2 regions of the Parabacteroides caeci genome follow, and region 2 is predicted to be linked to the other one. Evidence: riboswitches for the same ligand, from Rfam matches in the RefSeq annotation. Region 2 holds a riboswitch; the other holds the start of a gene.
The links. A riboswitch is a leader RNA that binds a small molecule or an ion and turns the genes downstream of it on or off. The one in region 2 is predicted to bind thiamine pyrophosphate.

Region 1: linked by a shared signal. The riboswitch ahead of thiD (bifunctional hydroxymethylpyrimidine kinase/phosphomethylpyrimidine kinase) and the one ahead of NBH15_RS03955 (TonB-dependent receptor) in region 2 are both predicted to bind thiamine pyrophosphate.

The regions. Positions count from the first base shown of each region.
Region 1 is NZ_JAMOKT010000030.1:20,636-36,973, reverse strand. It holds gene NBH15_RS15550 (DUF5686 family protein) at 1-1,884, opposite strand, end outside; gene NBH15_RS15545 (AAA family ATPase) at 2,010-2,558, opposite strand; TPP riboswitch at 2,728-2,825, shown strand; gene thiD (bifunctional hydroxymethylpyrimidine kinase/phosphomethylpyrimidine kinase) at 2,846-3,691, shown strand; gene NBH15_RS15535 (thiamine phosphate synthase) at 3,701-4,297, shown strand; gene NBH15_RS15530 (thiamine phosphate synthase) at 4,288-4,992, shown strand; gene thiC (phosphomethylpyrimidine synthase ThiC) at 5,003-6,706, shown strand; gene NBH15_RS15520 (patatin-like phospholipase family protein) at 6,944-7,798, opposite strand; gene NBH15_RS15515 (2-hydroxyacid dehydrogenase) at 7,886-8,884, opposite strand; gene NBH15_RS15510 (biosynthetic peptidoglycan transglycosylase) at 8,972-10,894, shown strand; gene NBH15_RS29230 (hypothetical protein) at 10,927-11,061, opposite strand; gene NBH15_RS15505 (DUF6722 family protein) at 11,064-11,264, opposite strand; gene NBH15_RS15500 (sensor histidine kinase) at 11,346-12,524, opposite strand; gene NBH15_RS15495 (response regulator transcription factor) at 12,521-13,198, opposite strand; gene NBH15_RS15490 (efflux RND transporter permease subunit) at 13,240-16,338, opposite strand, start outside.
Region 2 is NZ_JAMOKT010000005.1:58,924-75,261, reverse strand. It holds gene NBH15_RS03995 (HU family DNA-binding protein) at 1-128, shown strand, start outside; gene NBH15_RS03990 (DUF6722 family protein) at 255-497, shown strand; gene NBH15_RS03985 (DUF3575 domain-containing protein) at 908-1,465, shown strand; gene NBH15_RS03980 (DUF3868 domain-containing protein) at 1,474-2,961, shown strand; gene NBH15_RS03975 (hypothetical protein) at 3,019-3,387, shown strand; gene NBH15_RS03970 (thiamine diphosphokinase) at 3,500-4,135, opposite strand; gene NBH15_RS03965 (PDDEXK nuclease domain-containing protein) at 4,161-5,222, opposite strand; gene pnuC (nicotinamide riboside transporter PnuC) at 5,283-5,876, opposite strand; gene NBH15_RS03955 (TonB-dependent receptor) at 5,890-8,091, opposite strand; TPP riboswitch at 8,155-8,270, opposite strand; gene NBH15_RS03950 (SusD/RagB family nutrient-binding outer membrane lipoprotein) at 8,408-10,015, opposite strand; gene NBH15_RS03945 (SusC/RagA family TonB-linked outer membrane protein) at 10,056-13,451, opposite strand; gene rimP (ribosome assembly cofactor RimP) at 14,448-14,915, shown strand; gene nusA (transcription termination factor NusA) at 14,925-16,190, shown strand; gene infB (translation initiation factor IF-2) at 16,212-16,338, shown strand, end outside.

The DNA of each region.
Region 1 (16,338 bases), on a different contig from region 2:
CATTTCCGTCATCGAATAAGACTTGACCGGCGTAATATGCCCATCTGCTTCGATCCTGTCAAAAACCGCATAATCCGTTGCAATCTCTTTTTTGTTACGAAGAGTCGCACCATAAGCGATTCCGTTATAATGTTCCCGGTAATAAGCCAGTTCAGCATTCCTCAGATAAGTAGCCCGGGTATCTCTCTGTCGCTTCCAGACAAGGAAAAGGTTATCCTTATTGGTGTACATATACTGCTGTCCCAACTGGTTGATATCGTAAGTGTATTGCAACCGGATAGAATTAACCGGAAATTCTTTACGGTATTCTTTCTTGTCATTAAAAGAGTATTCAATTAATCCGTCATATTTCAGCTTTCTGTCAGTGGTTCCGTAGGCAGCATAACCTTCCAGGAAAAGATGTTTACTGAAAGCAGTAGTTGTTGTTCCCCCAACACGAAAACGGGCACCTTCTATTGCATTACCACTGATAAAGGTATTAGCCGGTCCGAACTCAAACTTATTCTTTACAGGGTCCGTGCTAGTCCCTATATAACCGGAAGTAAGGATCGTAATGATTTTCTCCGTAACATAGAAAACGGGAACGGCACGTAGTTTGGCCATCAGCTTTTCAACCGTGTTCTGTTTTCGTGTTCCGGCTTCTTCCGGGCGGTTCAGATCCCAGAAATCTTCAGGTTGCTTATAAGCGTTCTGTAAAGTTATCACAGGGGCACTCTCTTTGAATATCTCCTGATTTTCAGGAGGAAGGAAGGAATGATCGCTGTATATGTTCAATCTTCGGGCATACATACCCTTGGATTTTTCCGTTAGTTTAAAGTCTACGGATATATCATCTTTAGTAATAATACGTGTACCATCTTCTGTCCTTTTGAATGTCTGTTCGATCGTCATTCCGCTGACAAAGTTCAGGTTGATATTCTTCGGTACATTTAAAATAGCTTTCTGTACGAAGAAGGTAGAATCGAGTGTAACAAACAGATGTCCGGTAAAACCAAATCCTTCCGATACGAAGGGCACAAACCCCAGGTCTACACACTGCTGTCCGTTCACCTCCAATGTGTCGAGCAAATAATATTTATAGAAATTAGGTCCTATTGTGGACAGCGGACTCACAAAACGTTGCAGGAACAGTGGAATATCATTCTTAAAGATATCGACTTCCCGGAATACTTCCCCCAGGAATTGTTGCATACCATCACGAGAAAATATCTCATCTACACCGGCAGCCTTTGCTCCCAGCACAACCCTTTTCTCTACTTTAGGATCTTTACGGTAAAAGATGCCTTCCACCTTTTCCTTTTCAGAAACGGGTAGAATAGTCTTTCCGATATCCAGCGTATCGATATAATCGATCAGGAAGTCGAATTTCCCGCCTTTTCCATTCTCTTTCTTAGGCTTCGGCTGGTAATCATTCATCGCAAAAATCATCTTTTCATATTGACTATAACTGAAATAGTCATGATTGCGAGGATCATTACTCTCCCGGGAGTCAATCACATTTTTAACAAAAGTCACGGCCGGATTTTCCTTCTTGCTGTACTTCTCTTTCTTCGGCTTTACAATGACTTCACCCAAATCAATACTGGAAGGGGCCAAAGGAATTTTAAAATAATTCTTCTTACCTATAGCCACTTTCAATTCTTTTTCGGCATATCCCAGATATGAGACAGACAGAGTCCGTGCATTAGATGATGTGGTTAATGAAAAATTACCGTCATCATCGGTTGTCGTTCCGATAGTTGTACCCTTCAGTATGACTGAAACATATGGTAACGTTTCTCCCGTGATAGAGTCCGTTACTATTCCGCTTATTATAGTGTTCTGGGCTTTTGATGCAAATGCAACCAAAACAAATGCCAGAATAAAAACAATCTTTTTCCCCATTATTATTAACTCCCTCGTTAAACTCCGCAAAATTATAACAGATTCTTTTTTATGAATGTTCCAAATTGAACCGATTATATTCCAATTGACAACAAATCACATTTAAAAGACCCAAAATAGATGTTTTAAAATGAATTTATACTACTAATAACAAAATTCCTTCTTTCCGTAACGGGAAGTTTCGGGACTTCAATCAACGTATATCCTGCATCTTTATAGACATCTTTCATTACATTATATGTATCTATCGCTTCATTAAATGATTGTTTACGTTCTTTATCCGTATGGTATATATTTTCCCAGGGAGGAAGTATGAATACCTGCCTGCTATACCTGTATTTATCGACGGCCAGTTCTATTTCCTTCCGGTCGGTTAACCCAATCAACCTTGCATATGCCAGTGTATCAGGGATTCCTCTGTCAAAAAATAATATGCCTTCATTTTCTTTATGAGCCAGATATGATTCAACGGAACGTTCCAGCATCATACTGGTATATAAACCGGTATCTTTCCAGGGTAATGCGTTCCCACCCTGTAGCTGTTGTTCTTTGATAATATCTCGTGCTACTTCTTTTACTGTTTGATATCCAACAATTTTAAGTTCTTCAATTAATGATGTTTTACCCGTTCCAGGTCCACCAGTAATAACATACAAGCCTGTTTTTGTCAACATGATTTGTTTATTTATGACTATTATGGCAAAAGGAAATACAACCCGGATGAAAAGCTGTTATAACCGGAATTGTACGTGCAAATATACTGGATTATTTCTTTAAACCTATCAATTCACTCTTAAATTTAACAATTCACTTTTGTTTTCTCTTGTCAATATTTCTACCTTTGTGCACGAAAAGGGGTGCCATACTGTAAACGGGCTGAGATTATACCCTGTGAACCTGATGCGGGTAATGCCGCCGTAGGAAAGACAGACAAGGCTTTTCCCCCCTTTGGTATGTGAATATGAAAACAGATACATTTTATCGTTATCCGACTGCGTTAACCATTGCCGGTTCCGACAGCGGTGGCGGAGCCGGGATACAGGCAGATATTAAAACATTCTCGGCATTGGGAGTTTACGGAGCTTCCGTAATCACCTCCATTACGGCCCAAAACACACAAGGTGTCAGAGGCATACAAGCCGTCTCTCCGGAAGTCTTGAAAGGCCAGTTGGATGCGGTCTTTCAAGATATTACCATCGATGCAGTCAAAATCGGAATGCTGCATAATAAAACAGCGGCAGAAATCGTCGTAAATGCAATCGATACTTATTCACCGTCGCGTATTATCCTGGACCCGGTGATGATTTCGACCAGCGGTAACAAATTATTGCAGGATGATGCCATAGACATCATTGTCCGCGAACTGTTCAAACGGACATCGTTGGTCACACCCAACATCGATGAAGCTGAATTTCTGTCCGGAATGAAGATAACTTCCGAAAAAGAGATGTGCCTGGCGGCAGAGAAGTTGCTGTCTTTAGGTTGTCATGCCGTATTAATGAAGGGAGGACATTTAAAAGGAAAAGAGATGACTGATATATTATATGTATCGGAAGCGTCCCCTCTCCGGCTTTCGGCGGAAACTGTAATTACGCTCAACGGCCACGGCACCGGTTGTACGTTGTCTTCCGCTATTGCCGCTTACCAGGCTTTAGGTAAAAGCCTGCCTGATGCCGTCAGACTGGCTAAAGAATATATAACAAAAGCAATTACAGAAGGGAAAGATGTACGGACAGGACACGGGCATGGTCCCTTGAACCATTTCTTCGCTCCGGTTCCTTTAGTAAAAACAGAGATAAAGAGATAAAAGGATCGTATGAAACTGTTCGTAATCACAACTCCTTTCTTTTTTGAAGGGGAAAGCCGGATAATAACCCATTTGTTCAGGGAGGGAATGCAGCGCTTGCATCTGCGCAAACCCCAGAGTGACATCGACAGGTTTCGTCTCTTACTGGACGCTATCCCTGCCGAATATCATTCACGGATTGTATTGCACGAACATTTTGAACTCACAGCCGGATACCGGTTGGCTGGCATCCATTTGAACAGCCGGAATAATATCCTGCCGGAAGGTTTTACCGGAAGCATAAGCCGTTCATGCCATTCCTTGCAGGAAGTACAGGATAACAAACAGTTGGATTATGTATTTCTGAGTCCCATCTTTCAAAGTATATCCAAAGAGGGATACGGAAACGGCTTTCCGATAGAGACATTACGGGAGGCGGCAGCTTCGGGCATAATCAACGAAAAGGTAATCGCCCTGGGCGGAATAGAAGAAAAGAACATTCCGCTGATTGCTTCCTTACATTTCGGAGGAGCCGCTATTCTGGGAGCTTTATGGGGCAAAGACCCTTCTGTAACAAACGAAACATCTATAATAAAACGATACAAACAATTGGATATATGGCAATAGAATATCATTTGCGCAAGCACGAAGATAAAGGACAATTTATTCCACAAGGCAGTGGTGAACGCCTGATGTTTATAACCCACGGTACTTCTAAATACACAGAACGGGAAGAAGTCAAAATGGTTCTTGACGGCGGTTGTTCATGGGTACAGCTACGGATGAAAGGGAACATGAATATCTTTGCAGCCAGGGAAATCGGGCAACTAATCAATGAGCATACAAACAAATGTATCTATTGTATAAACGATAATGCACGGATTGCTTTGAGATGCGGGGCGAATGCTGTTCACCTGGGGAAAGAAGATATATCAGTATCCGCCGCATGGGAAATGGCAAAAGAGCAGTTATTTCCGGACGAAGTCTTCTATATCGGCGCCACCGCCAATACCTTTGAAGATATCGAGCGTGCTGTCGGACAAGGAGCTTCCTATATCGGCCTTGGGCCATTCCGTTATACGGAAACGAAAAAGAAACTCAGTCCCGTTCTCGGTCTGGAAGGATACAGAAAAATAGTGCAGCAATGTAAGGAGGCTGGCTATAAAATTCCGATATTTGCAATCGGAGGAATCTGCCTGGAAGATGTTGCCCCGTTAATGGAGACCGGAATTACCGGAATAGCCGTATCGGGAGCCATCATCCATGCAGAAGACCCCGTAGAAGAGACCCGTCGTTTTATTAATGAGATAAATAAATATTAAATATACTGTAATGGCAAGCAAGAAAAACATGCGTATTACCTATCCCGCATCGGAAAAGATATATATCCCGGGCGAAATCAACAAGATAAAAGTGGGTATGCGTAAAATCAAACTTCTGGATACCGTCACTATCGACGAAAACGGAGAGCAAGTTTTTAAGAAAAACAATCCGGTGATTGTCTATGACACAAGCGGTCCTTTTTCCGACCCTAAAATAAATATAGATATAAATGCCGGTATTCCCCGTATCCGCGAAGAATGGTGTTCGAAACGTAAGGATATCGAACAACTGAGCGAGTTGTCTTCCGAGTATGGCCGTGCCCGTCTGGAAGATAAAAGTCTGGATGAGATACGTTTTCCGAAACGTCACCTTCCCTACCGGGCCAAAGAAGGTAAGAATATCACCCAGATGTATTATGCCAAACGGCGTATCATCACTCCGGAAATGGAATATGTGGCCATACGTGAAAACCAGCAAATCGAAGCATTGGGACTGAAATCTTATATCACTCCCGACTTTGTCCGTAAAGAAATTGCTGCCGGACGTGCCATCATACCGTCCAACATCAACCATCCGGAAGCGGAACCGATGATTATCGGTAAGAAGTTTTTGGTGAAAATAAATACCAATATCGGTAATTCGGCATTGTCTTCCGGTATCAGTGAAGAGATTGAAAAAGCGGTGTGGAGTTGTAAATGGGGTGGCGATACCCTGATGGACCTTTCGACGGGTGACAATATTCACGAGACACGTGAATGGATTATCCGCAACTGTCCGGTTCCGATGGGAACAGTTCCTATTTACCAAGCTTTGGAGAAAGTGAACGGAAATGTAGAAGATCTGAACTGGGAAGTATATCGCGATACATTGATTGAACAGGCTGAACAGGGTGTGGACTATTTCACCATTCATGCCGGACTATTGAAAAAACATATCGATTTGACAGCGAACCGCTTATCAGGTATTGTTTCGCGTGGTGGTTCCATTATGGCTAAATGGATGCAGCTGCATAATGAAGAGAACTTCCTGTATACCCATTTTGCAGAAATATGCGATATTCTGAGCAGATATGACGTTGCTGTGTCTATCGGCGACGGTCTTCGTCCCGGTTCCATCTATGATGCCAACGATGCAGCGCAGTTTGCCGAACTGCATGCGATGGGCGTATTGACAAAGATTGCCTGGGAGAAATTCGTTCAGGTTATTATCGAAGGTCCGGGCCATGTCCCGATGAACAAGATTCATGAGAATATGAAAGAACAGCAATATGCCTGCCACGGTGCTCCGTTCTATACATTAGGCCCGTTGACAACGGATATCGCCCCGGGATACGACCATATTACATCGGCTATCGGTGCCGCGCAAATTGCCTGGTATGGCACAGCTATGATTTGCTATGTAACACCGAAAGAACACCTGGGATTGCCAAACAAAGAAGATGTACGCAACGGAGTGGTTGCTTATAAGATAGCTGCCCATGCCGCCGACCTGGCAAAAGGCCATCCCGGAGCACAGGTCCGTGACAACGCTTTAAGTAAGGCACGTTTTGATTTCCGTTGGAAAGACCAGTTCAACCTGTCACTCGACCCGGAACGGGCTTTGCAATATTATAAGGAAAGCGCTGTTACCGACGGGGAATATTGTACGATGTGCGGTCCGAACTTCTGCGCCATGCGTTTAAGTAAAGACCTGCATAAAGAGTGCAAGGAATAAAAAAAACTATGAATGGAATCAATCGAAATGACACTCCGGAAAATATCATTTAGATAAAAAAACAATCGTCCGGAGGGCGGCCGATCATTTTTTTTGACAAAAATAACTGTCCGCCCTCCGGACGATTACTTTTTGTCACAGAAATGGTTGTCCGCCTTCCGGACAGCTATTTTTTTCTTCAGAAATGATTGTCCGGTTTCCGGACAGTTACTTTTTTCTTTAAAAACGATTGTCCGGCTACCGGACTGCTACTTTTTTTTCTGAAAACAACCTTGCCGCCAATGTATACCCTTCGTTATATAACGCCTCCAGCTTTTCCGGATTACTTTCGGTCCGGCTTACCTCTATTTTGTTTTCAGGACGAATCACGAATGCTTTACCTTCGGCTTCCAGTTGGTCGATATAATCGAGTACTTCATTATAACGTTTATACCTCAGTTTGAGCTGTTCCCGTATGGCCGGATATTTTTTATAAATGAATCCCGGCAGATAAAAGTTCTTATCCTTTTTACGGTATCCTTTATTTCTTGTGAGGATTATCACATTTTTCCGGAAACCGTCATCAATAGCTCTTCGGATAGGAATAGCATCACAAACTCCGCCATCGACCATCGGGACGCCGTCCACATAGGCAACCGGACAAAGAACCGGCAACGTGCAGGAGGCACAACAAATATCTACCAGCCTGTTTTTATCTTTCTTCTCTTCGAAATATTCCGCCTTCCCGGTCAGACAGTTGCTGGTAACCATCACGAAACGTTCTTTCGATTTGAAATAAGTATCGTAATCCAACGGATAGTATTTATCAGGATAGACATAGAATAAATATTCCATATCGATATATCCCTTGCCGCGCAGAAAATGGCGGAGACCGATATAATTATACTTTTTCAATAAATCTATATTGCCGAAACGCGAACGTCCTCTCTGCCGGGACGCATAGGATATGCCGTTACTGGCTCCTGCCGATACCCCTATCGTATAAGGGAACCAGAGATTGTGGTCCATAAAACAGTCCAATACTCCGACCGTAAAAGTGGCACGCATCCCTCCGCCTTCCAATACAAGTCCTGTCTGATTATCTATTATCATAATTATTAAATTTAAAAAGCCATTGCCTGGCTCACACCGGACAATGGCCACAAAATTATAATAAATCAGCGATAAAAAATAGTCTGTTTACAGAATAACTTCGTTCACTAGAGGACGGTTTTGACGGAAATCTTCGATGTTCTGCAAGGTCGTTTCCGCAATATTATGCATTGCCTCCTTGGTAAAGAAGGCCTGATGAGAGGTGACAATTACATTATTGAAAGACAATAGACGCGCCAGCACATCGTCGTCAATAATTTTGTCGGATTTATCCTCATAGAAGTACCCCCCTTCCTCTTCGTACACATCCAATCCGGCTGCCGAAATCTTCTTTTCTTTCAGTCCTTCAATCAGGGCATTCGTATGAATTAACTGTCCACGGCCGGTATTGATAATCATTACGCCGTCTTTCATCTTAGCGATTGAATCATCGTTAATGATATAACGGGTCTGCTCCGTCAGCGGGCAGTGAAGCGAGATAATGTCCGAATTTTTGTATAATTCATCCAGCGTCGTATAAGTAATTCCTTCCTCTTCCGCGAATTTATAATCCGGATAAACATCGTAAGCAAGAATATGCATACCCAGTCCCTTTAATATCCGTATCAATATCTTGGCAATCTTTCCGGTACCGATAATACCGACGGTCTTTCCGTGCATGTCGAATCCCATCAAGCCATTCAGCGAGAAATTGCCGTCACGTGTCCGCCAATAAGCACGATGGATTTTCCTGTTTAACGAAAGCATCAGAGCCAGGGAATATTCGGCTACGGCGTAAGGAGAATAAGCCGGCACACGGACAACCGGAAGTTTACCTTTAGCCGCTTCCAGGTCTACATTATTAAAACCGGCACACCGTAAAGCCAACAGTTTGACCCCGTTATCGGCCATCGCATCTATAACAGCCGCATCGGCCGTATCATTCACAAAGATGCAGACAGCATCGGCATCCTGCGTCAGGACAACGTTGTTCGGATTAAGGTGACCCTTAAAGTACTTGATATCGTAATTATACTTTTCATTTACTTTATCGAAAGAAGCTATATCGTATGGTTTAGCTCCAAAAAATGCAATCTTGTATGACATATTATTTGTTTTTTATTAAAACAGATTAAACATATCGAATGTTGAGAAAAAGCATTACTTTTACCCCGTTTTAAACGAAAAGAAATTATGCATCAACCTGTTAGGAAAAGAATTGCAACAGGTGTCATTCTTTTAACTGTTCTGGTACTTCTTTTGTTTTCCGCACGGAATCTGTTCGTACGGAAATATATAGACCGTAAACTGGATAAGATAGAGGAAGCACGCCGGTTATCCATTCATTATGACGATATACATATGCTCGGCCTGAGCGGTATACAAATCGATGGAGTATCTGTAATCCCGCTGGATGCAGATACTTTCCTGCAAAGCCGTTCTTTCCGGATTAAACTGGAACTTTCCGAACTTTTCCTTTTTAAGATATCGGTAAAAAGCATTGAGGCGGAGGGTTTGAATGTCTCTTTCATAAAGAATAACAATACTTCAAATTTTGAATTTCTGTATCATGGAGCAACAGCTCCGGAAGCTCCTGTTCAATCCGGGGCTGAACGGAATTTTGCACAGAGAACAGGCAAAATATTTGGCCTGCTCTTCAAACTGCTTCCCGATAACGCTACTTTACGAAACCTGAGCGTCTCTTATCAGAATAAAGGAGACGAACTTCTTATTGAGATTCCTTCCCTGATGATAAAAGACAATAATTTCACCACCGGAATACGAAGTACGGAAAACGGTATCCAAAGCGAGTGGGTTTGCGAAGGTTCATTACAGGACAAAGAAAAGAAAATAGAGGCCCGACTGCATGCCCGGGAGAATACAAAGATTACCCTCCCCTTCCTGAATTACCGCTGGGGAGCACAGATACAGTTTGACACGCTGGCTTTTAAACTGGAGCAGATACAGAAAAAGAGTGACCTGCATACCGTTCGGGGACAGGCACATATCAGCGGCCTGACACTTCATCAACAACGTATCTCTCCCGATACGGTTCTACTGGACCGGGCCACGCTCGACTGCCTGGTGAATATCGGAAAGAATTATCTGGAGCTGGACAGCGCTTCTCTAATCAACTTCAACCGGCTGGATTTCCATCCCTATCTGAAGACTGAGAAAAATCAGGACTGGCATATTATAGCTTCCGTAAATAAACAGGATTTTCCTGCCAATGATTTGTTCGCTTCCTTACCCCGAGGTCTGTTCTACAACCTGGAAGGATTGAGGGCTGACGGTACTTTGTCGTATCATTTCCTATTAGACATGGATTTAGCCCTGTTGGACAGCCTGCAACTGGAGTCATCGCTTACTGCCCGTAACTTCCGGATTGTCCAATACGGAAACACCGACCTGAGGAAGATGAATGAGCCGTTTGAATATACGGCTTATGAAAACGGAGAGCCAGTCCGTACATTTAAGATTGGCGAAAGCAATCCCTCTTTCCGTCCTTTCCAGGCCGTATCCCGTTATCTGCCTTTAGCTATTATGCAGAGCGAAGATGCCGGTTTCTTTCATCACAACGGATTTATTCCGAGCGCGATACGTGAATCCCTGATTCTCGACCTGAAAGAACGGCGTTTTGCCCGTGGCGGAAGTACGCTGAGTATGCAACTGGTGAAAAACGTTTTCCTGAGCCGCAATAAGACGATTGCCCGTAAGCTGGAAGAGATGCTGATTGTCTGGTTGATAGAAAGTAACCGTCTTACCACCAAAGAACGTATGTTTGAAGTCTATTTGAATATCGTTGAATGGGGACCGCTTATCTATGGTGCCGCCGAAGCCTCGCATTTCTACTTTGCCAAAGAACCTTCGGCTTTGACTTTGGGAGAATGTATCTTCCTTGCCAGCATAATCCCCAAACCGAAACATGTCCGGTATTGCTTTGACGGATTACAGTTAAAACCATATTATACTGAATTTTATAATGTAATTATAAATCGTCTCATCGACCGCGGACTGATAACTCCCGAAGAAGCGGAAGGAGTACGTCCCGAAGACCTGAAAATAACTGGTCCGGCTAAATATTACTTAGCCGGACCGGATGAAAAGCCTCTATAGCCTTCTTAATGTCTTTGTTTTCTTCGCGTTTCTTAATCTTCAGGTTGTTGCTTATTACACTCTTGCTTTTTTTGTTCGGCTTTGCGCTCTCTTTTATTCTCCCGCCAAACAAAATACAGGCCAATGAGAACCATCCCTAATGCTGTGATATATACATATATATTCATAATTAATTCTCCTTTTCTTTATTATCCGAATTACTAAGTATAACAAATCCCATTGTCATTAAAAATAATGAGAAAAAAGTAGCCAGAGTATACATTACCCATCTGTTTATAGGTTCACTCACAATGCCACTGAGAATAATACCTCCAAATATTAATTTAGAGATATCAAGGAAATAGTTTCCTGTCCTTTCTTTCATTTTCATAGTTACGAAGTTTTTAGTTGTTAAACATTGCGTCAAAGATAAAGATTCTTTTCCAATAAACAAATGAGAGGAGAACTATTATTATCCAAAGTCTATGATAACATTTGTCCCTTTATTCAGCTCCGAATCAATCGTAACTTTAGCCCCATAGGTCGTCAGTATGCGCAATGACAAACTAAGTCCGATACCATGTCCGGAAAACTCTCGGGTATTGGAGGCACGGTAGAAAGGCTGGTAGACACGCTCCAATTCTTCCATCGGAATGCCAATTCCCGTATCTTTTATTTCGAGGACCGACCCCATCAAACGCATCTCGATCGGTTCTTCCCCTGAATATTTACAGGCATTATTCAGTATATTACTGATGGCTATCTTTAATAAATGAGGGTTTGCCGTCAGGCAGAAGGCAAAAGTATCTGTCGTGAACTTGATACGGTTATCGACAAACTGCATCAGGAAATCGGCCAGCATAATAGTCTCGGTCGCATTTTTAAGTATCTCTTTATCCCCGTGCGACAGGAAAAGTAAATGCTTCATCAGCTGTATGATGCGCTTGTTTTCCGAAGCAATGCGTTTTAATGCGGACTGGTATTCTGCCGGAGTACGTTCTTTCAGCAAACTAATCTCACACTCTCCCTGTATGGCTGTAAGCGGATTGTTCAGTTCATGTGAGGCATTACTGATAAACGCCTTCTCACTTTGATAAGCAGCGTCAATACGGTCGACCATACGGATTGCATAGAGCTTTCCGACAAAATAAATCAGTACCGCACTTATAACAATCAAAGCCAGCAGCAACCAACCGATACGCTGCTGGATATCCCCGCCATACTGGTTGTTGGAGATAACAAGGACAATAAAATTACCCTCGTTATCCGGATAATAAAGTGCTGCTCCGACCTTTTCCTTTTCATGGAAAGTGATTACCTCGCCCCTATATAACCGTTCAATCTCTTTTTCCGTCATATAACGGACCAACGTTACATGCGTCTCTGCCACACTGTCCGCATTCAGTAATATCTCGGTGGCAACGGGTAAAGTCTCTTCATACCGTTTTTGTATCCGGGCATAACTTTCTTCGTCCACTTCATCCTTCTCCCAATGCTTTTCGGCTGTTGCATAGGCCTTTTCCGTCAAATAAGAATAATAGAGGCGGCTGATATAGTTTGTCGCAATAAAGTAAAAGGCAATCGTGACAAGGGCAATGATACCCACCGTCATCGCCGTATAGAAGAAGGCTATCTTATTCCCTGTTTTCATGCTTCCATCATATAACCGATACCGACAACGGTACGAATCAGCTTATGGTCGAAGTCCTTGTCTATCTTACTGCGAAGGTAATTCACATAGACATCGACTACATTTGTATTAGTATCGAAATCTTTATCCCATACATGCTTTAGCAGGGTGAGGCGATTCAAGGCCGTACCCTGATTCAGGATGAAATATTCCAGCAGGCGGTATTCCTTGACCGTGAGGTCTATCGGCGTACCGTTACGAAATGCCCGGTGACTGGTCGGGTCGAGACTTAGGTCGCCACAACGCAAGGAAGCCGTGGCTGTCTCCGCTCCAATCCGCCGCAGAAGAGCTTTGATACGTGCTTCCAGTTCCTGAAAACTGAAAGGTTTGACCAGGTAATCGTCTGCACCGGCATCGAGACCGTTAACGATATCGTCTGTCGTACCCAGCGCCGTTAACATAACCACAGGCGACTGGTATCCGTACAACTGACGGTATTGGCGGCACAATTGCAACCCGTTCATCCGGGGCATGATTATATCCAGTATCAAAAGCTGGAAGTTCTCTTTCTGCAACAACTCCCAACCCGCCATACCGTCATAAGCCACGCTTACTTCATGACCGAACTCCTGCAACCCCCTCTCTATGAAAGAGGCGATATTCACTTCATCTTCTACCAATAATATCTTAGCCATCTGATTTGCTATTTATGTCGTTCAGATTACAAATATACGATTTACAATCTACGCTGTAATAACTTTCCATCTTTATCATACAGCATCCGGCTGTAAAAGGCTTCCACCATAAGCGGGAAGACAAAGAGCGTGAAGAAAGTAGCCCCTATCAGTCCGCCGATGATGACGATAGCTAACGGGCGTTGACTTTCCGATCCGATACCGTGGCTGAGGGCGGCAGGCATCAGTCCGATAGCTGCCATCGAAGCCGTCATGAGCACGGAGCGGACACGGTCTTTCACACTTTGTTTTACAGCCAGCGGCAAAGGTGTGCGGTTTTTCAAATTACCTTTTATATCGGAAATCATGATAACCCCGTTCTGGATACAGATACCAAACAGCGCGATAAAACCGATACCTGCCGAAATCGAAAAGTTGAAGCGGGTAAGCAGAAGGGCGACAATCCCTCCCACCGCCGCATAGGGTACATTCAACAGCACTAATCCGGCATCGCGGGCATTGCCAAACAGCACGAACAAGATGACGAAGATGATGGCAATACTCACCGGAACCACCTGTGCCAGTCGTTTCGTAGCACGCTGCTGGTTTTCAAAATCACCCGTCCATTTCAAGGTATAGCCTTCCGGCAACTTCACCTGCCGGTCGACTTTTTGCTGTGCTTCGGCTACTGCCGTACCCATATCACGGCCACGGACGGAGAATTTAACGGCACAGAAACGGGCATGGTTATCGCGATAGATAATCAGCGGGCCGGTTATCGTATGGATATCGGCTAACTCTTTGATGGGTACCATCGTCCCGTCGCGGGCCGGAACCAATATCTTTCCTATCTCGTCCTCACTGCGGCGGAAGGCTGATTCGTAGCGTACCATGATATTGAACTTCCGTTCGTCTTCGTAAAGCAACGAGGCGCTCTTACCCCCTATCGCCATCTCGATAATGGACTGCACATCTTCTTTTGCCACTCCGTAACGGGCCAGGCGCGATTCGTCGAGTTCGATACGCAGTTCCGGTTGTCCGATATTACGTATGACTCCCAGGTCTTCGATGCCTTCGACGGTTTCCAGGACTTTAAAGACTTCGACGGCTTTCTTTTCCGACTCGTACAAGTCTTTACCGAACACTTTTACAGCGATCGAACCTTTCACGCCACTGGCAGCTTCTTCCACATTATCGGTGATAGGTTGGGAGAAGTTGAAGTCTACGCCCAGATAGATAGCGAGGTCGTCTTCCATCTTCTCAATCAATCCCGCCTTAGTCAATTTGCTGGTCCACTCCTTTTCAGGATAAATGTCTACATGAAACTCGATATTGTAGAAGCCTGTCGCATCCGTTCCGTCGTTGGGACGGCCCGTTTGTGAAAGCACCTGCCGCACTTCAGGATACGACGCCAGTTCGCGACGCATCCGGTTTGCCAGCTTAACGGACTCATCCAGGGAAATACTCTGCGGCAACGTGGCACGGATATAAATAGAACCTTCGTTCAGCTGCGGAAGAAACTCAGTCCCCAGCAAAGTAAAACACCATAAACCAACGGCAGCCACCAGCGAAGCGATACCAATAGTTGTCTTCTTATGTGCATGGCAACGGTCAAATATAGAAACGGATACCCGGTTTATCCACGCCAGAAACGGATTATGCCTTTCACGCACATTCCTTTTCAACAGCATCGAAGAAAGCACCGGGACTAATGTCAACGTAAATATCAAAGCCCCCAGCAAGGCAAACCCGAGCGTATATGCCAGCGGACTGAACATCTTCCCTTCCACCTTCTGAAAAGCGAATATCGGAACCAGTGCCGTAATAATAATTAGCTTGGAGAAGAACACCGCCTTCGCCCTGTCTTTCGCTGTTTGGCGAATCAGTCCCATCTTACTCATCACATTGAAGGCAGGCATTCCCACCTCACGCGCCTTCCGGTCGAGAGCCACAAACAACCCTTCCACCATCACGACCGCCCCGTCGATAATAATACCGAAGTCGATTGCCCCCATCGAAAGCAGGTTTGCACTCATTCCCATCGCCCGGAGACAGATAAAAGCGAAGAGCAGCGCCAACGGGATAATAATGGATACAATCACCGTTGTACGCCAGTCTGCCATAAAAATCAACACAATGAAAGTTACCAGCAAAATACCTTCGGCCAGGTTATGCGTCACCGTCCGCACCGCCAGGTCCACCAGGTCCTCGCGATCGTAGAATGACACAATCCGCACATCTTCCGGCAACGCATTTTCCTGTATGTCCGCTATCTTTTCTTTCAGGGCGGCAATCACTTCGCCCGGATTCTCTCCTTTCCGCATGACGACAATCCCCTGCACGACATCGTCTTCTTCCATGCGTCCCACCTGTCCCAGCCGGGGCAAGCTCGATTCGTGAACGTTTGCCAGATGTTTCACCAGGATAGGTGTGCCGTTGATGTTCTTGACTACGATATTCTCAATCTCCTTCGTATCGTTAATCAGTCCGATACCGCGTACCACATAAGCCTGCGAACTTTTGGTAATCACATCTCCCCCTACATTAATATTACTCTTTGCAATCGCGTCGAACAGTTCCAGAGACGTCACGTTATAGTTGATTAGCTGGTTCGGGTTAACACTCACTTCAAACGTTTTCACCTCGCCACCGAAGCTGACGATATCCGCCACTCCCGGCACCGCCCGCAGCTTACGCTCGATTACCCAGTCCTGAAATGTCTTCAGTTCGCGCACTGTCCGTTTATCACTCCGCAGCGTATAACGGAAAATCTCCCCTGTCGGTCCGTACTGAGGCTGTACCTCCGGCGTGGCACCTTCCGGCAGGTCGGCATCATTCAACAAGTTATATACTTGCTGGCGGGCATAGAAGTCATCCACGTCATCGTCGAACATCACATTGATGACCGAAAGGCCGAACAGCGTCGTGCTGCGGATATCTGTCTTCTTCTGCACCGGATTCATCGCTATTTCGATGGGGATAGTGATAAACTTCTCTATCTCTTCCGCACTGCGTCCCGGCCATTGGGTAATGATTGTCACCTTCGTGTTCGTCACATCAGGAAAGGCGTCGACAGGCGTATGGATAAAGCTCACCGCTCCCGCTATCACGGCTATGGCGGTACAGAAGAAGATAAAGAACTTATTCTTCAGCGAGAAAGC
Region 2 (16,338 bases):
CTCCGGGTTCTTATTTCAAGGACATGCTGAGCGAAGTAAGCATCCAGAAGTTCGAAATCCCCAAAACTGATGAAACCGGTTCGGGCAGTGGCGAAGGCGGTGGTTCCGACCGTCCGGAAATCGAATAGGCACAATTCTTTCTCTGATTAACAAAGCAGGCACGAACCGGATAACGGGGTCGTGCCTGTTTTGTTTTAGTAAATATTTATGTGTCTCATACATTCCTATTCGAAAAAAATCACCATATTTGCAGTATGAGCAATTGGGAAAAACAGCAGGAAGTAAAGAAAGAAGGACGGGAAAGGGACAGATCTCGTAGAGAGAATCTGAGTAAATTCTTCTATGACTTGGCTAAACTGACGTTTGCTGCTATTGTTTTAGGTGAAATGTTAGTTTTACAGAAAGACATGGCAGATCCTATGAGTTGGTATATGATTTGTGTAGGAATTTTGCAAACATATATATTAGCGTATATTGGAAATAAAATATTAAAGTGAAATGATATGAACGGACTAGCATTATTTTTTACAATAGGTTGTGTTGTTGCCGGTGCTTTTTTAGCTTGGCTTTATACCAAGCCCGGCAAAAAATGGCTTGAGAATTTGTAACGGAATTTTCTCTTATATAGAATAGATAAACTATAAGAAACTCCGGGAAGTATCTGTAACAGGATATTTCCCGGAGTTTTTTTATGCCTTTTTCAACTGCTATCTATCGGCAATCCTATCCGAAAATGAGAGCTCAGGTGGTGTTTCTATCAAAACCGGCTAATTTGGTAGAAACACCCTATCAACTTGAAAGACTTGCCTATTATTGGGAATAAAGTAAATAACTACTTTTGTAAACGTTGAAAATCTTTCTTTTTAATTAGATTTGCAGGGTAAATGAAATTATAATAATAATGTATATGAAAAAAGTACTTTTCCTCTTTTTGCTTTTGGCAGGTATGACGAATGTCTATGGACAGAAGTTTGCGGTGAAGTCTAACTTGCTTTACGATGCTACTGCTACCATTAACCTGGGAGTAGAGGTCGGATTGAGCAAAAAGTGGTCACTGGATTTGTCCGGTAACTATAACGGCTGGATGCTGGGAGACGAAGCTCGTTTTAAACATTGGCTGGTACAGCCGGAAGCACGTTATTGGCTGTGCGAGAAATTTAACGGACATTTCTTCGGTGTGCATGCTCATTATGCCGATTATAATGTGGGCGGCCTGAAGATTCTGGGTGATAATATGGAAAATCACCGTTATCAGGGACATCTGTATGGGGCAGGTCTGTCGTATGGTTATCAGTGGTTGCTGAGTAACCGGTGGAGTATGGAAGCTGTGATCGGTGTGGGTTGGGCACATCTGGAGGACGACAAGTATCCGTGTGCTGTTTGCGGCTCTATCGAGAAAAGCCGTACCAAGGATTATTTCGGCGTGACAAAAGCAGCTCTTTCCTTTATTTATTTCTTTAAATGATCGGGACAATGAAAAACAGAAAGAATATCTATATTGTAGCCGCTTTGTTGGTGGCCGGTGCGGTTCCAACAGGAGCGCAAACGGGAAACAGTCCGATCAGTGTCGCTTGCAACGACCTGATGCAGAAAGGGGATTCACTTTATATCGATGCAACAATCCGGGTGAAGGGTGACCTGATCGAATCGCGTAAGTCATTGACATTGACTCCGCTGTTGGAAAGTGCAGACCAGAAAGAAGGACTTCCTTCCATCTTGCTGAACGGGAAGAACCGTGCAAAAGTCTATAAACGCGAAGTGGCGTTGAAGAATTTGCAGGATGAACCGCGTTATCAGGTGCTTCGTGCCAGTGATGCTTCGGAACATGTGATCCCTTACAAAATGACGATCGCCTGGGAACCGTGGATGAAAGATGCCCGTTTTGTATTGGCACAGGATCTGTGCGGATGTGGAAAAGAAGAAGCAGTGGGTCCGTTGCTGATCGCCGATAAGATCCGTATGGCACCGACGGAACGATATAAAGTGCAGCCGACACTGGCATATATCTCGCCGGAGGCTGAAACAGAGAAACATCGTGCCGAAGTGGGAACGGCTTATCTGGATTTCCAGGTGGGTAAATCGCAGATCTTGCCTGACTTCCGTAATAATGCGTCTGAATTGGATAAGATCAACAGTACGATCCGTTCGGTAACGTCGGACAAGAATATCACTCCGAAGGGTATTATATTGAAAGGTTATGCTTCGCCGGAAGGTTCGTATGCTTCCAACGACCGTTTGTCGGATAATCGTGTGAAGGCATTGCGCGATTATATCCGTTCGAAGAATGATTTCCCGCAGAGTTTCTTCACGCTGGAAAACGAACCTGAAGACTGGGCCGGTTTCAAAGCGCAGGCAGAGGCAGACTATGATATGCCGGCACGCGATGAAGTGCTTAGCATTATCAACAGTGATTTGCAGCCCGACCAGAAAGAGACTAAACTGCGTGCTTTGAAAGGCGGATCTGCTTTCAGCTATGTATTGAAAAATATCTTCCCGTCGTTGCGCCGTTCGGAATATCGTATCGACTATACGGTCCGTGAGTTTACGGTAGAAGAAGGTCGTGAGATTATCAAGACCCGTCCGCAACAGTTGAGTCTGAGTGAAATGTTTGCCGTAGCCAACAGCTATGAAACGGGAAGCAAGGAATATAACGATGTATTTGAAATTGCTGTACGCATGTACAGTTCTGATCCGGTGGCTAATCTGAATGCTGCTAATATCTCTATAGGAAAAGGCGATTACGAATCCGCTAAAAAATATCTGTCGAAAGCAGGTAATTCGGCTGAAGCAATCCATGCCCGTGGCGTTATAAAATTAATTGAAGGTGATCTTGACGGGGCGGAAACTTTGCTGAAACAGGCAAAAGAAGCCGGTGTGATAGACGCAGCAGCTAATTTGAGAGAATTACAGAAGAAAAGAGATGACAATGCTTTATTTGATAGTTTCAACATGCATAATTGATATGTATACCGTGTGGAATTGTAATAAATAGAGTCTATTTTTGCATCAGAATGATTTATGGAAAAGCATAAAAATAATAATATGGAACATGCTGCACAAGTCGAATACGTTTTAGTAAACGAGATTGACAACCAGAACGGAGTGCATCTGTATCTGGAAGGAAATAAATGGTGCGCCTATGAACGTTCCGCTTATTATCTGGCTCAGTTGAAAGTGCCGGTTGTAATAAAGAAGGAAATAGTTCGTGACGGATATGACGTGATTCTGTTGAAAGCTTTTTTTGAAGTGGACGACATGCGTTTGCCTCTTGCTCCGAAGACTATTTTGAAACAAGTGGCTGACGACAAGCTCTTATTTCAGTTGAACGATCAGATCGATGGCTTCCCCGAATGGAAGGCTTGTCAGCTGAATCAATTACCAGCATAAAAGGTGAAGCCGTGAGGCTTCGGTTAAGTATACTAAGTTGTAAAATTGAGGGTGTATTAAGTCCCCGGAAGTGAGTGGTTATCCTTCCGGGGCATTTTTTTTTAATTGAAAATTATGCGGGGGACTGGAAATAGACGATTAATCGGGCATCGGGGGATAAGGTGAGGGTAAACTCGGTTTCCAGGGCTTCGTTGAGGGAGCCTTGCCACCAGGATGTCAGGCGGCGTCGGGTGATGGGCCATCGGAGGCCTTCGGTGGTTATTTCTCCGCAGGGATACATGGAAAAGATGGATATTTGCTGGCCGGGTGTGCATGGTAGCGTTGTTGTCCGGAGGACGGGGATGAAGCGACCGTAATCGGAGAGCATTTCCACGACTTCGAATAGAGGGGCAAAGTCTGTCAGCAGGGAGATGTTTCCGAGCGTATGGTCTTCGCGAAGTCCCGTAGCTCCGAGAATCAGTACTTTCCGGTAACCGGAAGCGTGGGCGAAGCGTACAGCCTTGGTTAGGTCGTTTATCTCCTGATCTTCCACGGTATGGATACGGTCGGCATATAGCCGGAGCATTTCCGGAGGAATACTGTCCAGGTCGCCGACAATGGCCGACGGGACCAATCCCCTTTCATGAAGGTTCTGCACGGCCCCGTCGCAGGCAATGATGACGGGTGTTGCTTTTAATAATTCCAACGGCCCCGCTGTTTGCGGAAAACTGCCGTTAGCCACTACTACACAATCATATAATGTTTCCATTTGTATTTATTCCTTTCTTTAAACTTTATTCTTTTAATTCAGCTTCAATTTCTTCTATTGAAGGCAGGCTTCCCTTGAAATCTTCCGGGCATAGGCGAGTTAATTCGTATTCTGAGACACCGATGGGCTGACTAATTCCTTTCAATGAATATTCGGCAATAAAGCTATCTTTATTTTTACATATCAGTAAACCGATTGTTGGATTATCTGTCTGATGTTTTAATAAATCATTTACAGCAGTCAGGTAAAAACTTAATTTACCGGTATATTCTGGTATGAAATCGGTTGCTTTCAACTCGATAACAATATAACACCGTAATTTCAGATGATAAAAGAGTAAATCCAGATAAAATTCTTTATTACCTACTTTTAAAGGTATCTGGCGGCCAACGTATGCAAAACCGGCTCCTAACTCAATTAAAAATTTCGTGATATTGTCGGTTAAGGCATTTTCCAGTTCGCGTTCTTTATAGCTATCTGTAAGTGTAAGAAAATCGAAATTGTAAGGATCTTTTAGTAATTCCTGGGCCAGGTCACTCTGGACTGTTGGTAATAAGCGGGAAAAATTTGATACGGAATGCCTTGTTCGTTGGTAGTCTTGTTGTTTGATGGGTTGATCCAGAATACTGCGGCTCCAGCTATATTCGATGGTTTTATGGATATAGAACATAGCTTCTTCTGTGGATTTGCATTGAGCAATAATACGAAGATTATGGCCCCAGGGGATTTGGGATACTAACTCTTGAATATTAAATATATTTTCTAATTGGCCAACAACTTGTTGGCCAATTGTAATGTCTTTATAATAAAACAGATACCATTGTTTTATGTATTTGATATTGCTGATAGAGAAACCTTTCATATTAGGAAATTCCTGCTGTAGATCTGAACTTAATTGTTTTATCAAGCCATCCCCCCACTGTGATTGTTCCTGTTTGGAAACAATTTCCTTTCCAAGTTCCCAATATAGATTGATTAATTCTGCATTAACTTTCAGAGCCGCTTTGATTTGGCTGTTTCGTATACGGAATTTAAGATCGGTGAGCCATTGCTTGTATTCAATGTCAGATTTAAGAATTACATTCATAAGGTTTTGTTTTTTATAAGTTTGTAATACCTCACAAATGTAGAGTTTATTTTCAACATTTCATATCCGTTCTTTATTTATTCCTTTCTTTTTCCAGGTGAAATATCCGACGATGGCCAATATTGCGTAGCAAATGTACAAAAACATGGTTGGATAGAGGCCACGGAGGTAATAAAGATAAACGGATATGCAATTGACGATTACCCAGAAGATCCAGTGTTCGATGATACGGCGGGCCAGCATCCAGGTGGCTACGATGCCGACGGAGGTGGTGAAGGCGTCGCCCATCGGGATGGGGGAGTCTGTGAAGTTATGGAGTACGTAATATAATAGGGCGTATATAGCGAGGATAGCGGAAGCTATCCCTGCTATATACGGCCAGGTGATATGACGGTAGAAAATCGGGTCATCGGAAACTTTCTCTTCGGTGACGCTTTTTTTCGTGCAGGTCCATTTTTTGAAACCGTAAATGCTGATGGCAACATAGTAGATATTCAGTCCCATATCGGCATATATCTTTGAGAAGAAAAAGACAAATACGTAGACCAGGGAGGTGAGGAAGCCTACCACCCACATCGCTTTATGCTGCCTGATCTCTAATAACAGGTAGAGAAAACCTGTAATGACACCGAAATATTCTAATAGTTGCTCCATAATTTATATTTTTCTAGAACCTGATTGTTACTCTGGCCATGGCGTTTGTGCCGGCTTGGGTGAAATAACCGTCGTCTTTGTTGACGACACCTTTGCTGATGTAGGTATATACCCAGGCGTTTGTTTCATATTTCTCGTTGAAGAGGTTGTTGATGGTGACGTCGACGCCGATCTCCTTGACGAACTTCGGTTTGAAAACGTATCCGACACGCAGGCTGTTCACGAAATAGGGATCGATGGAACGGTCTTTGGTGGAGGTATTGTCGATGTATTGACGGCCTACAAACTGTGAGTTGAAGCTGGCGGAGAATCCTTTCAGGTTGAAATCGAACATGCTGTTGGCGATGATACCGGGAGAGAAGGCGATGTCGGTCGTTCCCAGATAATAACTTGCCTGGCCTCCGTTATCGAAGTCATCTATATAATGAGTAAAATTCTTTATTTTGTTGCGGCTCAGGGTGACGTTTCCGTTCCAGTCCAGCCAGTGGGTGATACTTACGCCTCCGGTCAGTTCAATTCCCATGCGGTAGCTGTCTTTGATATTGCTGGTCAATGCTTCACCGATTTCGCTGATTTTTCCGCTCAGGATCAATTGGTTGTTGTAGTCCATAAAATAAAGATTGGCTCCGACGCGGAAACGCTGGTTGCCGAAGCTGTAACCGACTTCGTAGTCGTAGAGTGTTTCGTGGGAAGGACGTTCGTTGGCCGCGGCTTCCGTAAAATTGTCGCGATTGGGTTCACGGTTGGCGACGGAGAAAGAGACGAAAGCATTATGACCGCCTTTCTGGAAATTGATACCGGCTTTCGGGTTGAAGAAGTTCCAGTATTTGTTGACGTAGATTTCCTTACCGGTATTGTCGTCGCTTCCTTTGATCGTATAGTGGATGCCGCGGTATTGTAGGTCGAGGTATCCGTTCAGGTAGGGGTGGAACCGGTAGTTACCCTTTACGTAAAAGTTATAATCCAGTTTGTTCCCTCTGTTACGGTAATATTCGTAGTCAGGCGAGGGGAGTGCTTCTGCATTTTTGACCCACATGACACGGCCGAAATGGTCGCCTACATATTTATTGACAGCTGAACCGAAGCTTATCTGGAGACGTTCGGAGCGATAGTTCGCACTGTAAACGACACCGTAAAAGTCGTTGTCCAGCCATTTGCGGCGGACGAGGTCGGAACTGACGATTGTGTCGCCTTTCCCGTTGATATAAGACTCGGGGAGTTTATATTTTGTAAATTCTTCATTAGGCTTATAGTCTTCGTAATATCCTTCTCCATGTGTGTAATGGAGAGTCAGGTTCATATTCCACAGGTCGCTCAGTCGCTGGCTTGCCATCAGGTGGTAGTTTTGCTGCCGGTAATTGTCTGTCTGGTTGTCGTAGAATTTTTTAACGCCGTTCTCTTCATATTCTCCGCAAGGGTTATAGGTCCGGTCGCTGTCCAGGTAAATGGAAGGGACACCGTTCCAGGCCTGATACGTTTTCTCTATATTGCCGAATGTCTGGAAGCGGATCAGGGTGTTATCGCCGTAATAGGTGGCAGAACCGAAATAAGAGTGCATATTGGCTGTCGCCCGGTCGATGTATCCGTCGCTTTGGACGTTGGAGTAGCGGGCGTCGAAAACAAAATGATCCCGGAGTACCCCGGTTCCTATTTTGACTGAGTTTTTGACGGTTCCGAACGAACCTGCCGAAAGGCTGTATTCGGCATACGGTTTCAGGTCCGGCTTTTGCGTTTGCATGGCGACGGTGGCACCGAAGGCGGCGGCTCCGTTGGTCGATGTCCCGGCTCCCCGTTGTATCTGTATGTTATCGACGGAAGATGCGAAATCGGACATGTTGGCCCAGAAAACGGTGTGCGACTCGGAGTCGTTGACCGGTACGCCGTTGACCGTGATGTTGATGCGGTTGGCGTCTGTGCCGCGGATACGGAAGCCCGAATAGCCGATACCTGTCCCGGCGTCCGAAGTCATGATGACGGAGGGGGATTGGGAGATGAGGTAGGGGATACCCTGGCCGTCGTTTTTACGGCTGAGTTCGTCTTTGGATACTTCGCTGTAAGCCACCGGAGTACCTTTGGCTACTTTAGTGGCGGTGACGACTACTTCGTCCAGTGATAAGTCACGTGAAATTTTGAGAGAATCGACAGGGTCGGGACGGTTTCCCGCTGCTGCGAATGTTGCCAGAGATCCGGCACAAATAATCAATACACTTTTCATCCTTTTTACCTTAATGTTTAAAAACCTGATAAATGAATAGGAGAGGTGTGTTGTGTGAAGAAGTATACCATGTTTTACAATTCCCTTCGCCGGCATTATCCGTATCAGGTAATATGGGTATAATCTCAGCCTGCGGCACGTACTGTATCGGTACGTGGCAAGCACCCCTTTGTATTCGGGGAGCAAAGATAGGGAAAGTCAGGGAATTGTACAAATGGAAAAAACCGCCGCGAATCACTTCGGGGCGGTTTCGACTCCACAATTTTCCATCAATTATGTTGTAATTATTTACTGTGGATATCTCTCTGTTTATTTGTTATTCAATAGTGGTGTACCAATTGCTCTTCATCCAGTTCAAAGGAGCGTACCAGCTGTCTTCCTTACCTCCCAGATGGGCATTCAGGTTGGCTGAGTTATAGTCCTTTTCGTCAGACGGATACTGGATGCGGTCCAGAGGAAGCGGAGTTGCGACAGACTGCGGGTCGCGTTTGAAATAGATTTCCGGATATCCGGTACGGCGGACAACGTTCCATGCTTCATATTCCTGAATGGCACCGTGATGGATCCAGCGCTGTGTTAGGATGCTCTTCTGCGGGTTACTGGCATCCCATTGTGTTTCGGCATATGCCTCTACTACAGCCGTAGAAGGAGGTGTCAGCGCGTCACGATAGGTACCGGTTGAATTCAAATCGAAATAGAATTCAGTGGAAAGTTTTATACCGTTGATATATTCGCTCTTGGCATTACCGGTAGCCCAGTTGTTGGCATAGGCTTCCGCCTTCATGAAAGCAACTTCGGCTGCTGTCATCCAGAGTCCCGGGAATCCGGGGTTACGGGTGAAGGTCGATGTATCCAGGGCTGCGTAATATTTAGCCGTACCATGCGTAGAGATACTCATATTCGTTTCCTGTTCCGTGAGTGTTTCAGACGGATCGAGGCCGATATATTCGTTATTCCAGTTGCTGTCATACAAGACTTCCAAACGTGGGTCCGGATTATTGGTGTTGGCATTCAGTGCACGTTGCATTGGACCGGACATGCGGTTGTAAGTTGAATTCTCGATTGCGTTTTGCAGGTCACGGTCAAAATCGAACTGGTCATCGTCGGTTTGTGTCACTGTGATATTATCAGAGTTTAGATCTACCATCGGATAAGTACCGGGATTTTCCAACATCGTTTTAATCGCAGCACGTGCCTCACTTACCAGGTCGCCGTTAGAAGCCAGGTGAGTAGCTACACGTAAACGCAGGGAATTCACATATTTACGCCATAAGGTGATGTCACCGTTGTTCACATAGTCTTCTGCATTCAGGTAAGTACTGGCATTGGCTGTAAGCGAACGTCCGTTGAGGTATGTGTTGACTTCGTCCAGGTCGCTCAGGATCATTTTATACAAGTCGATATCCGAATCGTATTTGGGTTTGGAAGCTTCTACGTCTCCTGTTGCCCATAATGTGCCGGCTTCAGAGAATGGTACTCCACCCCAGGCGGAACAAACTTCATAAAGTTGCTCTTCCATTACTGTACGTCCCAGCAGATAGAAGATACGATAGTCTTCTTTTTCTTCTTCCGGAAGGTTATTGAATTCGGTTTCCAATACCCTATACTGGGTGACAGTGTTGTAAAAGTTTCTCCAACGTTCGTTGAAATACCCCTGACCGGTACCGGCAAAACGGTCTTTACTGTTTGTATGACCGATTATTCCAGAGAAGAGACCGGAAGTAGTGGAAGATACATAATATCTGTAATAGACTGGATTCATCCATGTATTAGAGGCTTGCCATACCCCAACCATCAAGGCCGGGCATGATACCGTCTGTGTCTTTGACGGGTCCTGATATTGATCCGTGAATTTGTCGTCACTACAGGAAGACGTTGCCAGAAGGGCAGCACATCCAAGTGCGAGTGCATATATTTTTTTCATAAATCTTTCAATTTTAATATTCTATATTATTTTTCGTCAATTAGAAGCTTGCACGTAATGAGAAGCCGAATGAACGTGTTGTGGCTGTTGAACCACCAATCTGTGCCTGCGTGATCCAGGTTGTACCGTCTGTACATTCTGCATCGAATTCTTTCAGGCTCTTATAGAAGTAGAATAGGTTACGACCGTATACGGAAACCATCAGGTTCTTACAACCGAATTTGGAAGTGATGTTTTTCGGTAATCTGTAACCAAGGCTCAGTTCACGCATTTTTACATATGAATTCTTCTGTATTGCGTTTTCATAAGTGATGTTTCCGGAATATCCCCAACCGTATTGGTTGTAATATGATTCACCGGCAGTGATGATCGTTTTGTTTTCAGAACCGTCTTGTTTAACACCCGGCTGGATTACACCGTTATCGTAAACCATGTTACCGTTTACTGTAGATCCGGCAGGTTGGTCTGTCAAATGACGTTTTGAAGGGTCTGACAGGTCGTTTCCGTCTGCATACCAGGTAAGACCGCCACGTGAAGCATCACGGTTATCCAATGTACAATCCAGGATACCGAGTTCGGTCATATACTGGTAAGGCAAGTTCAGTACGTCACCACCAATACGGAAGTCGATAGTGGCATCCAGATAGAAATCTTTATAGCTCAATGAAGTGCTGATACCTCCGACAACTTTCGGCATGGCGTTACCTGCTCTCTGGCGTTCTGTATAGTCTACGATATACAGACCGTTATCGCCAACGACTTTGTTTCCGTTCTCGTCTTTTACCGTACCGTAAACATACCAGTCACCCATCGGGCGTCCTACTCTGGATTGCAGCACTGCGGCTCCGTTATCTACTGTAGAATGGTCGATAGAGTTGATGCCGTCTATCAGTTTCGTTACTTCGTTCTTGTTCCATGACCAGTTGGCGCGAATATCCCAGTTCCAGTCTTTAGTCTGGATAACTGTACCGTACATAGACATTTCAACACCGGCGTTCTTTAATTCACCGACATTCATCCAGATGGAAGTACCTCCTGAAGATGCTGATGTTGTAGTCTGAAGGATCTGGTCTTTTACTGTATTCTGGTAATAAGAAAGTTCGAAGCCCAAACGGTTGCCGAGGAACTTGTTTTCCCAACCCAATTCGAATTCGTATTTCTGTTCCGGTTGTATCTCATTGTTTCCAAGTGCCTGTGGGACCTGATTGTAGATATAACTGCCTACAGCGCTCTGGTTGTAACCGGTAGCTGCTTTATATATTTCCGGGGCGTTACCTACAACACCGTAGCTAAGACGAATTTTACCATAATCCAGCCATTCGGGTTTATTATCTTTCAGCAAAGATGAATAAATGACGCTACCGTTCACAGAAGGATAAACGAATGTGTTGGATCCGGGGTACAGTGTAGATGTTTTTTCCTGACGCACAGTTCCTTCCACATAAGCCCAACTGTCATAACCGAAAGAAGCTGTAGCAAAGAAGGCTTGTTTTAACAGCGATGCTTTTTTCATCGATGGATTTGCCGGTGTTAATCCGGAAGAGTTCAGGTGGAACCAGTTTTCAACACTCAGACCTCCGCGGGTACTCACTGAGGTGTCGAACTGACTTTCCTGGCGGGCAGACCAACCTGCGGTTGCAGCAACATTGTATTTTTCAGCAAATGTACGGTCAAACATCAACATGATATCACCATAATAGATCTCATACTTGGAGTTTTTCAATGTATAGGCTCCGGTATAGTTACCCGGCTGTCTGAATACGTTTGGCGTTTCCGTTGAGTTCTTATTCTCAATTACATTGTACGTCAAGTCTGTTGACAGACGGCCTCGCGCGGTCAAACCCGGAATGATTTCCCAACTTGGCGTTACACTCGCGATGAAACGGTTATTGTCTTCCAACTGTTCTTTACCTAAGATATTCCAGAAATACTCTGAAGACATCTGATAGTTGGCCGGATTCCAGTCCCAGGCTTCATCGGGTGTCAGTGTATTGCTGGTATAAGGGACGTTCATGTATCCCAAACTGGTAACAGTGCTGTTCTTCATTGCTGCGATGTCATCATATCCGGTGAACATACCTGCATAGTTTGTCAACAAGCGGCTGATACGGTAGGCACGGTTTTTAACATGCTGGCGCATATAGTTCGCCGAGTAATCCACTTTTAAGTTTTTCAGGATATTGGCGCTACCAGAAAGAGCAAAGTTGTGCTTGTTGTTGTGCGAGTTCAACTGTGTTGGCGTATTATCCATATAGGTATAGGAGAAACGCAGGTTGCCTTTTTCCGTTCCGTTGGTGATAGCCAGGTTATAAGTCTGGTTGATACCTGTCTGGAAAACATCGTTCCACTGGTTGTGGTCGATAGGCGCGTGAGTACGAATTGCCCCGTTATAATTGTATAATTGGGTGGTATAGTCGTATGGACGTCCCCATGAATAATAGGTATTACGCGGAGAGATTACCTGGTTCCCGTTACGGTCTGTACGGGTATTCTGGAAACCGGTTTGCTGTTCGAATTCACTTGCGGTGGCCAACAGGGCATTGTCGTATCCCGGACCGAATTCTTTCTGGATGCTCGGCATGTAGGCTACTTTGTCAAAGCTGACATTTGCACTGAAGTCTACACCGAGACCACTCTGGCCTTTACCGCTTTTAGAGGTAATCATCACAACACCGTTGGCTGCTTCAGATCCGTACAGGGCAGATGCGGCGGCACCTTTCAAGATAGAGATGCTTTCGATATCTTCCGGGTTGATGTCCACCATACCGTTGGATTCTACACGCTGGTTAGTCCAGTAACCGTCTTTGTTGGCGTCGCCGTTATGGATGGGCACACCGTCCATTACGATCAGCGGCTGTGTCGTACCGGTGATAGAAGACAGACCACGTACGGAGATGGATACGGAGGAAGTACCACCACCCGGAGCTGCCTGGATGCGCACACCTGAAGCCTTACCGTACAATGATGTAGCGAAGTCCGGAGTACCCGTTTTGATCAACTCTCCGGCATCGATTGTACTTACGGCATAACCTAGTTTTTTGGCGTCTTTCTTGATACCCATGGCGGTAACGACTACCTCGTCCAGTTTTTGAGTATCTTCAGCCAGTAGGACTGATAAGGAAGATTGACCGGTGTATGTCACTTCTTTTGTTGCATACCCGATGAAAGAAATCTGGATGACGCTTCCGTTCTTTACATCGTTCAGGCTAAAACTACCTTCTGTGTCGGTAATTGTGCCGTTTGTGGTTCCTTTCACAACTACAGATGCTCCGGCGATCGGGCCGAATTCATCTTCTACGGTACCGGTAACTTTCCCGTTCTGCTGGGAAATCGCGGTTTCATGCTTCTCTGGCGCAAAGTCAGCGGATGCACTTACGGGAAGTGTCATTGCTCCTGCGACAAGAATCAAGCTGACAGGTTTGAAGTTTTTCAACATAATAATTGATTTTATTAATAAATGAGGCGTTCTCTTTGTCCCCCTTCTTTTTCTTTTGCTCTATTTTGTTTAAAATGTGTATAGAAAACTTTAGATCCTGACGTTTAATAGTTGACGAATTCATAGTCCTAAAAGAACTCACGTGCTTTTATTATGTTGATAAGCTGGGTTTAATTTGCATATTATCAACTTGATAAACATGTGTTGGGCTTGGTGTGTATTCGACCTGTTGGAATTTGAAAAAATCAGAGATATATCAGAATGAAAAAATTAGTCCGTTTATGTCTGAATTATTGAAAAAAGCGCCTGTTTTTAACACAACTTCCCTGCTTTATGAAGAAAATTAACAGTTTACTCCCGGATAACAGATTGTTCTTCTACTGCGGTTCAATATTAATCTCTGAGCTGTTTTTTTGTAGCTATATTACATATCTATAGTGATTTATGGAAGATATTTATACTGCCTGAAAAGGTCGTGTTGTGCAATGTTTTCTTTTTTAACAATATGTATCGCTTTAATGTTTATTTTATATATTGATAAATAAATCTTCGCGATTTTTAGGATTGAGATATGAAAAAATATTATTTACGGTTAGTTAGGGGCATAATTGTTGGCGATATGTTAAAAAACGGACTATCAATCATTTTTTTTAAACAAAATGCAATATATTGAAACAATTATTCCATATATTTGCACTGTAATAATTGTATAGAGTTCTTTTAGAACTATGGTATATATCAATGAATTAAAGCCCTTTTCTGCCTTGTTTTTTATGTTTTCACCGGAATCCTTCCATTGTTTTAATTTCCTAAAAGATGTAACCTATATTAGGTATTGAGATAAAGAGAGTTTATCTTAGGCTGCAAAACGAACTTTTCTGATAAAAAGATTGTATTTGTTTGAAAACTCACTGATTATTTGTATATTTGCGGGCGATTAAGCGAAGATGAGGAGGGGGCGGGTAGTCCCCTTCTTTTGTTCTTAACAGTATGTTTATGATTGAAAAGGGAGTAATAACTCAGTTGGTTGAAGAAAAATTGGCTTCTTCCGACAATTATTTGGTTGACGTAGTAGTTAAGCCGGGAAACCTTATTATTATTGAGATTGATAATGATGAGGCAGTTTGCATTGATGATTGTGTGGAATTGAGCCGGTATGTAGAGGAGCATCTGGACCGGGATGTGGAAGACTTCGAGTTGGAAGTCGGTTCGGCAGGGGTTACTTCTCCTTTTAAAGTGCTTCGTCAATATGTAAAAAACATAGGGAACGAAGTGGAGATGCTGCTGAAAAGCGGTGTGAAACTGACCGGAGTATTGAAATCGGCCGACGAGAACGGTGCAGTAGTTACCGTTGAAAAGCAGGTAAAACCTGATGGTGCCAAACGTAAAGTTACTGTCCGGGAAGATCAATCCTATACATTCGATGAGATAAAATATACAAAATACCTAATAAGATTCAAGTAAAGAAAGATTATGGCCAAGAAAGAGGAAACAATCAGTATGATTGACACACTTGCGGAGTTCAAGGAGTTGAAGAATATAGATAAGGATACGATGATCAGCGTGCTGGAAGATTCCTTCCGTAACGTAATCGCTAAAATGTTCGGTACGGATGAGAACTACGACGTAATTATCAACCCTGAAAAAGGTGACTTCGAGATCTGGAGAAACCGCACGGTTGTGGCTGATGACGAACTGGAAGATTCGAATCTGCAACTTACGTTGACCGAGGCCCGTAAGATCGATGCCGACTGTGAAGTAGGAGAAGAAGTGACCGACGAGGTTCATTTCGCCGATTTCGGACGTCGTGCCATCCTGAACCTGCGTCAGACACTGGCTTCAAAGATTCTTGAATTGCAGAAGGATAGTTTGTATGCTAAATATAAAGATAAAATAGGTACAATCGTAGCAGCTGATGTATATCAGGTGTGGAAGAAAGAGATCCTGTTGCTGGATGACGAGGGTAATGAGTTGCTGCTCCCGAAATCAGAACAGATTCCTTCCGATTTCTATCGCAAAGGTGAAACCGTACGTGCGGTTGTACAAAAGGTGGATAATTATAATAATAATCCGAAGATTATCCTGTCTCGTACAGATAAAATGTTCCTGCAACGTTTGTTCGAACTGGAGGTTCCCGAAATTAATGACGGCCTGATCCTGATCAAGGCTATCGCGCGTATCCCGGGAGAAAGAGCAAAAGTGGCCGTTGAGTCATACGATGACCGTATCGACCCGGTAGGTGCCTGCGTAGGAATGAAAGGTTCTCGTATCCACGGAATTGTGCGTGAGTTGAGAAACGAGAACATCGATGTTATTAATTATACATCCAATGCGTCGCTGTTTATCCAGCGTGCATTAAGCCCGGCTAAAATTTCCTCTATACGAGTGAACGAAGAAGAACATAAGGCAGAGGTTTATCTTCGTCCTGAAGAAGTATCACTGGCTATCGGTAAAGGCGGTTTGAATATTAAACTGGCCTGTATGTTGACTGAATACACGATCGATGTATTCCGTGATGTGGAAGGAGCCGACGAGGAAGATATTTATCTGGATGAATTTACAGATGAAATTGATAGCTGGGTAATCGACGCACTGAAGAATATCGGTTGCTATACGGCCAAGAGCGTGCTTGCTTTGAGCCGTGAAGAACTTATTGAACGTGCCGACCTTGAAGAAACAACAGTCGACGAGGTACTTGCTATCTTATCTGCCGAATTTGAAGATGAAAGTCAGGAATAAAGTATTACGACAAAGTTAGATATGCCTATAAAATTAATACAAGTACAAAGAAAATTAAACGTAGGGATCAACACGGTTGTTGAGTTTCTACACAAGAAAGGTCATCCTGTTGAGGAGAATGCAAATCCCAACACGAGGATCAGTGATG